Regions from separate parts of the Streptomyces sp. NBC_00259 genome, predicted to be linked through region 2. Evidence: predicted binding sites of a transcription regulator. Region 2 holds the regulator's gene; the other holds the start of a gene.

Region 1 (3,410 bases), 1.0 Mb from region 2:
GGTCGACGTACTCGCCGGTCGCGGCGTTCAGGCCGTGACCCGGGGTCAGGTTGCGCACCTTCTCCACCACGACGCCGCCCTCGAGGCCGGCGTTGACGGCGATCTGCTTCAGCGGGGCCTCCAGGGCCAGCTTCACAGCGGCGGCACCGGTGGCCTCGTCGCCCTCGAGCTCGAGCTTCTCGAAGACAGCGGACGCCTGGATGAGAGCCACGCCACCACCGGCGACGATGCCCTCCTCGACGGCCGCCTTCGCGTTGCGAACGGCGTCCTCGATGCGGTGCTTGCGCTCCTTGAGCTCGACCTCGGTCGCGGCGCCGGCCTTGATGACGGCCACGCCGCCGGCCAGCTTCGCGAGGCGCTCCTGGAGCTTCTCGCGGTCGTAGTCCGAGTCGGAGTTCTCGATCTCGGCGCGGATCTGGTTGACGCGACCGGCAACCTGGTCGCTCTCACCGGCACCGTCGACGATCGTGGTCTCGTCCTTGGTGATGACGACCTTGCGGGCGCGGCCGAGCAGGTCCACGCCGGCGTTCTCCAGCTTGAGACCGACCTCCTCGGAGATGACCGTGCCACCGGTGAGGATGGCGATGTCGCCGAGCATGGCCTTGCGGCGGTCACCGAAGCCCGGGGCCTTGACGGCGACGGACTTGAAGGTGCCACGGATCTTGTTGACGACCAGGGTCGACAGGGCCTCGCCCTCGACGTCCTCGGCGATGATCAGCAGCGGCTTGCCCGACTGCATGACCTTCTCCAGCAGCGGGAGCAGGTCCTTCACCGAGGAGATCTTGGAGTTGACGATCAGGATGTACGGGTCCTCGAGCGAGGCCTCCATACGCTCCATGTCGGTGGCGAAGTACGCCGAGATGTAGCCCTTGTCGAAGCGCATGCCCTCGGTGAGCTCGAGCTCCAGACCGAAGGTCTGGGACTCCTCGACGGTGATGACGCCTTCCTTGCCGACCTTGTCCATCGCCTCGGCGATGAGCTCGCCGATCTGGGTGTCGGCGGCGGAGATGGAGGCGGTGGAGGCGATCTGCTCCTTCGTCTCGACCTCCTTCGCCTGGTCGAGCAGGGCGCCGGAGACGGCCTCGACGGCCTTCTCGATGCCGCGCTTCAGGGCCATCGGGTTGGCGCCGGCCGCCACGTTGCGCAGGCCCTCGCGGACCAGCGCCTGGGCGAGGACGGTCGCGGTGGTCGTACCGTCACCGGCGACGTCGTCCGTCTTCTTGGCGACTTCCTTGACCAGCTCGGCGCCGATCTTCTCGTACGGGTCCTCGAGCTCGATCTCCTTGGCGATGGAAACACCATCGTTGGTGATCGTGGGGGCGCCCCACTTCTTCTCGAGGACGACGTTCCGGCCCTTGGGGCCAAGGGTGACCTTGACGGCGTCGGCGAGCTGGTTCATCCCGCGCTCGAGACCGCGCCGTGCCTCCTCGTCGAACGCGATGATCTTGGCCATGTGAAGTGGTCCTCCCGGACTGGGGTGGATTTCTCCGGACCGCGCTGGCGCCCGCGACGGACGGCCTGCATGCCTTGTGGTTCCTTGCCCCACCCGGCCTGCGGGCCTCACCGACCCGGTCCTTAGTTGTCACTCTCACTCGGAGAGTGCTAACGCCAATGATTAGCACTCGACCCCTTCGAGTGCAAGCGGCTTCGAGGAAGCCCCGACGGGCGGCGGGCTCGGCGATCGGACCTCCGGACGCGTCGGAGGGCCCGTACCCAGTGCGGGTACGGGCCCTCCGTCACGTTGCTGCAGTCAGTCGGCGCTCAGCCGGCTGCGCGGACCATGTCCGCCTGCGGCCCCTTCTGGCCCTGCGAGATCTCGAACTCGACTCGCTGACCCTCCTCCAGGGTGCGGTAACCGTCCATCTGGATCGCGCTGTAGTGGACGAAAACATCCGCACCACCGTCGACCGCGATGAAGCCGTACCCCTTCTCCGCGTTGAACCACTTGACGGTGCCCTGAGCCATGCCTAACTCCCCTATTACTGGCCCTTGCACAGGACCGCACCTCGCGGACCCGGGTCAGACCTCACCCACGATGTGTGGCGTGGATGTGCGCCGGAACGCGTCGACCGCGGCTGAATGTATCTGTCCAACTGCCCTCTGCAACAGGTCAATCGGACGAGAATTCCGGGCAGGACCGAAAGGACGATTTACGAGGATTACGAGCATTCCCGGGCAAGTCGGGCCGGGCAAAGCACACTTAACGTGCATCAAGCTCGAACACTTTGGCTGCTTCTTATCGCGGGCGCGCGCATTCTCATATGCGCCTGGCACAAGCAGCGGAGGAGGCTTCCCCAACTCTACCGCGCTCAACCATGCAGAATTGCCCCCTCCACGGAGCTTGCGGAGGGGGCAATTCTGCTTACGGAAAGTGAGGATCAGCCGCCGGCGACGGCCGGGATGATCGAAATGCCGGCGCCGTCCGGCGTCGCCGTCTCCAGCCCCTGCTCGAAACGCACGTCGTCGTCGTTGACGTACACGTTCACGAAGCGGCGCAGCTTGCCCTGGTCGTCCAGGACCCGGGCCGCGATGCCCGTGTGGTTCTGCTCCAGGTCGGCGATCACCTCGGCGAGGGTCGCCCCCTCGGCCGCGACCTCGGCCCGGCCACCCGTGTAGGTGCGGAGGATGGTGGGGATGCGGACGTTGACGCTCATGCGAGACCAGCCTCTCGGAAGGAGTCCAGGTTGGGGCGGATGACCGCGGACATACCCGTCGTGGGCGCCACCGCGTCGAGGGTCTTGAGGCCGTCACCCGTGTTGATGACGACCGTGGTGAGGCACGGGTCGATGGCACCGGACTCGATCAGCTTCTTCGCCACACCGAGGGTGGTGCCGCCCGCGGTCTCGGTGAAGACGCCCTCCGTGCGGGCCAGCAGCTTGATCGCGTCCACGATCTGCTCGTCGGTGACGTCCTCGACGGCGCCGCCGGTGCGGCGGCAGATGTCCAGGACGTACGGGCCGTCCGCCGGGTTGCCGATCGCCAGGGACTTGGCGATGGTGTCGGGCTTCTGCGGCCTGACCACGTCGTGGCCGGCCTTGAAGGCCACGGACACCGGGGAGCAGCCCTCGGCCTGGGCGCCGAAGATCTTGTAGGGCTTGTCCTCGACGAGGCCGATCTTGATCAGCTCCTGCAGACCCTTGTCGATCTTGGTCAGCTGGGAGCCGGAGGCGATCGGGATGACGATCTGGTCGGGGATGCGCCAGCCGAGCTGCTCGCAGATCTCGTACGCGAGCGTCTTGGATCCCTCGCCGTAGTACGGGCGGAGATTGACGTTGACGAAGCCCCAGCCCTCGCCCGCCGGGTCGCCGATGAGCTCGGAGCAGAAGCGGTTGACGTCGTCGTAGTTGCCCTCGATGCCGACGAGCTCGCCGCCGTAGACCGCGGCCATGACGACCTTGCCCTGCTCCAGG
Region 2 (3,410 bases):
ACACCGCGTCCTCCCCGCCCAGCGCGAGCAGCCGGTCCAGCGCCGCGGGCCAGCGGGACGCGATGGCGTCCGGGCCCGCCTGCGGCTCTCCCGACTCCTCGACCAGGTCGCCGCAGAACACGACCTCGGGACTGCCCGGCACCAGAACGGCCAGGTCGTGGCCGGTGTGGCCGGGGCCGACGTTCGCGAGCAGGACCTGGCGGCCGCCGAGGTCGAGGGTCCACTCGCCGGAGACGACGTGCTGCGGGGTGACGAGGACGTCGGTGGCCTGCGCGGCGTCCGCCGGCGGCATCCCGTGCCCGATCGCGTCGTCGCGCAGCGCGTCCCGCTCCCGCCGGAGCACGTCGTCGACGCCGACCGCTCCGTACACCTCGACCGCGGAGAACGCGGCCGTGCCGAGGACATGGTCGAAGTGCGGGTGGCTGAGCGCGATATGCGTCACACGGCGGCCGCCGAGGAGGGCCTCGGCCTGGGTGCGGAGTTCGGCTCCCTCACGGAGCGTCGAGCCCGTGTCGATCATCAGCGCCGCGCTCCCGCCGACGACGAGGCCGACGGTCGCATCCCAGACGGGCAGGCGGCGCCGGCCGACGCCGTCGGCGAGGCGTTCCCATCCCGGCTCTTCCCAAGCGACGTCCATACCCTGACGCTATCCCGGGGCGACCAGCGGCGTCATGGCATGTCGTGGCGGGTGTCACGGAACGGTTGGGTGTTCGGTCGCCCTTGCTAGGGGTGTACCTCCCCGCCGTACACTGGGCCGGGGAAAGCTGGCACTCAAACAGGGTGAGTGCCAGGCAGGACCGCCGGACCGACGAGGAACACAGCTGGAGGTGTGCGGCCATGCTCAGCGAACGCAGACTCGAGGTGCTGCGCGCCATCGTCCAGGACTACGTCGGGACGGAGGAGCCGGTGGGCTCCAAGGCTCTCACCGAGCGCCACCGGCTGGGTGTCTCGCCGGCGACCGTGCGCAACGACATGGCGGTGCTGGAGGAGGAGGGGTTCATTGCCCAGCCCCACACCAGTGCCGGCCGGATCCCCACCGACAAGGGCTATCGCCTCTTCGTGGACAGGCTGGCGGGCGTCAAGCCGCTGTCGACACCCGAGCGGCGCGCGATCCAGAACTTCCTGGACGGAGCCGTCGACCTCGACGACGTCGTGGCGCGCACCGTGCGGCTGCTGGCTCAGCTGACCCGGCAGGTCGCGGTCGTCCAGTACCCGTCCCTGACCCGTTCGACCGTGCGGCACGTCGAGCTGCTGGCGCTGGCCCCGGCCCGTCTGATGCTGGTGCTGATCACGGACACGGGGCGGGTGGAGCAGCGGCACGTGGACTGCCCGGCGCCGTTCTCCGACACCTCGCTCGCGGATCTGCGGGCCCGGCTCAACAGCCGGGTCGTGGGGCGGCGCTTCACGGATGTGCCGCAGCTGGTGCAGGACCTTCCGGACTCCTTCGAGCCGGAGGACCGCGGCACCGTCACGACGGTCCTCGCGACCCTCCTCGAAACGCTCGTGGAGGAGACCGAGGAGCGGCTGATGATCGGCGGCACCGCCAATCTGACGCGCTTCGGCCATGACTTCCCGCTGACCATCCGGCCCGTGCTGGAGGCGTTGGAGGAGCAGGTCGTGCTGCTGAAGCTGCTCGGCGAGGCCAAGGATTCGGGCATGACCGTACGGATCGGGCACGAGAACGCCCATGAGGGACTCAACTCCACGTCCGTCGTCGCGGTCGGCTACGGTTCGGGCGACGAGGCAGTCGCCAAACTCGGCGTGGTCGGACCGACCCGCATGGACTACCCCGGAACGATGGGAGCGGTACGCGCAGTGGCACGTTACGTCGGACAGATCCTGGCGGAGTCGTAAGTGGCCACGGACTACTACGCCGTACTCGGCGTGCGCCGCGACGCATCTCAGGACGAGATCAAGAAGGCTTTCCGGCGGCTTGCGCGGGAGCTTCACCCGGACGTGAATCCGGACCCGAAGACGCAGGAGCGCTTCAAGGAGATCAACGCCGCGTACGAGGTGTTGTCGGACCCGCAGAAGAAGCAGGTCTACGACCTCGGTGGTGACCCGCTGTCCGCGGCCGGAGGCGCCGGCGGCGCGGGCGGCTTCGGCGCGGGCGGCTTCGGCAACTTCTCCGACATCATGGACGCGTTCTTCGGGACCGCGTCCCAGCGTGGGCCGAGGTCGCGGACGCGGCGCGGCCAGGACGCGATGATCCGGCTGGAGATCGAGCTCAGCGAGTCGGCCTTCGGCACGACGAAGGACATCCAGGTCGACACGGCCGTCGTGTGCACGACCTGCTCGGGCGAGGGCGCCGCGCCGGGTACGTCGGCGCAGACGTGTGACATGTGCCGCGGCCGCGGTGAGGTCTCCCAGGTCACCCGGTCCTTCCTGGGCCAGGTCATGACCTCGCGGCCGTGCCCCCAGTGCCAGGGCTTCGGCACCGTCGTCCCGACCCCGTGCCCGGAGTGCGCGGGCGACGGCCGGGTCCGCTCGCGCCGCACCCTGACGGTGAAGATCCCCGCAGGTGTCGACAACGGCACCCGTATCCAGCTCGCCGGTGAGGGTGAGGTCGGCCCGGGCGGCGGTCCCGCCGGTGATCTGTACGTCGAGATCCACGAGCTGCCGCACCCGGTGTTCCAGCGCCGCGGCGACGATCTGCACTGCACGGTGACGATCCCGATGACGGCGGGCGCGCTCGGCACGAAGGTGCCGCTGGAGACGCTCGACGGCATGGAGGAGGTCGACATCCGCCCGGGCACCCAGTCCGGCCAGTCCATCCCGCTCCACGGACGCGGCATCACCCATCTGCGCGGTGGCGGGCGCGGCGATCTGATCGTCCACGTCGAGGTGCAGACCCCGTCGAAGATGGACCCGGAGCAGGAAAGGCTGCTGCGGGAGCTGGCGAAGCTGCGGGGCGAGGAGCGACCGCTGGGTCAGTTCCAGCCGGGGCAGCAGGGGCTGTTCTCCCGTCTGAAGGACGCGTTCAACGGTAGGTGAGCGGCCTCGCTCACCGGGCGCCGCGGGGGTACGGGACATCGTCCCGTACCCCCGCGGCATGCCGGAGCCCTGTCCCCGCCGTGGTCGTGGTGGGCGGGATTCGGCCGCGGGGGCCGGACGTGGCACCATGCGGGGCATGTCCTCCGCGCTCACCGATCTCTGCCGTTGTCCGATCGTGCAGGCCCCCATGGCCGGTGGTGCTTCCTGCCCCGATCTCGCCGCGGCCGTCTCCGAGGCCGGCGGGCTCGGGTTCCTGGCCGCCGGGTACAAGACCGCGGACGGCATGTACCAGGAGATCAAACAGCTGCGCGGTCTCACCGGCCGTCCCTTCGGCGTGAACCTGTTCATGCCGCAGCCGCAGTACGCGGACGCCGCGGCCGTCGACGTGTACCGGCAGCAGCTCGCGGGCGAGGTGA

What was found. Region 2 encodes HrcA, which represses chaperone genes, less so after heat shock. Its sites were predicted from a motif close to TTNGCACTCNGNNNNNCNGAGTGCNAA; they were not measured.
Region 1: a site for HrcA is predicted at 1,580-1,606, ahead of groL (chaperonin GroEL). Genes of this name have one in related genera too.

Annotation. Positions count from the first base shown of each region.
Region 1 is NZ_CP108080.1:3,543,131-3,546,540, forward strand. Features, by position in the region: gene groL (chaperonin GroEL) at 1-1,453, opposite strand, end outside; gene OG766_RS15740 (cold-shock protein) at 1,762-1,965, opposite strand; gene OG766_RS15745 (MoaD/ThiS family protein) at 2,379-2,654, opposite strand; gene thrC (threonine synthase) at 2,651-3,410, opposite strand, start outside.
Region 2 is NZ_CP108080.1:2,520,827-2,524,236, reverse strand. Features, by position in the region: gene OG766_RS11380 (MBL fold metallo-hydrolase) at 1-637, opposite strand, end outside; gene hrcA (heat-inducible transcriptional repressor HrcA) at 838-1,854, shown strand; gene dnaJ (molecular chaperone DnaJ) at 1,855-2,994, shown strand; gene OG766_RS11365 (nitronate monooxygenase) at 3,131-3,410, shown strand, end outside.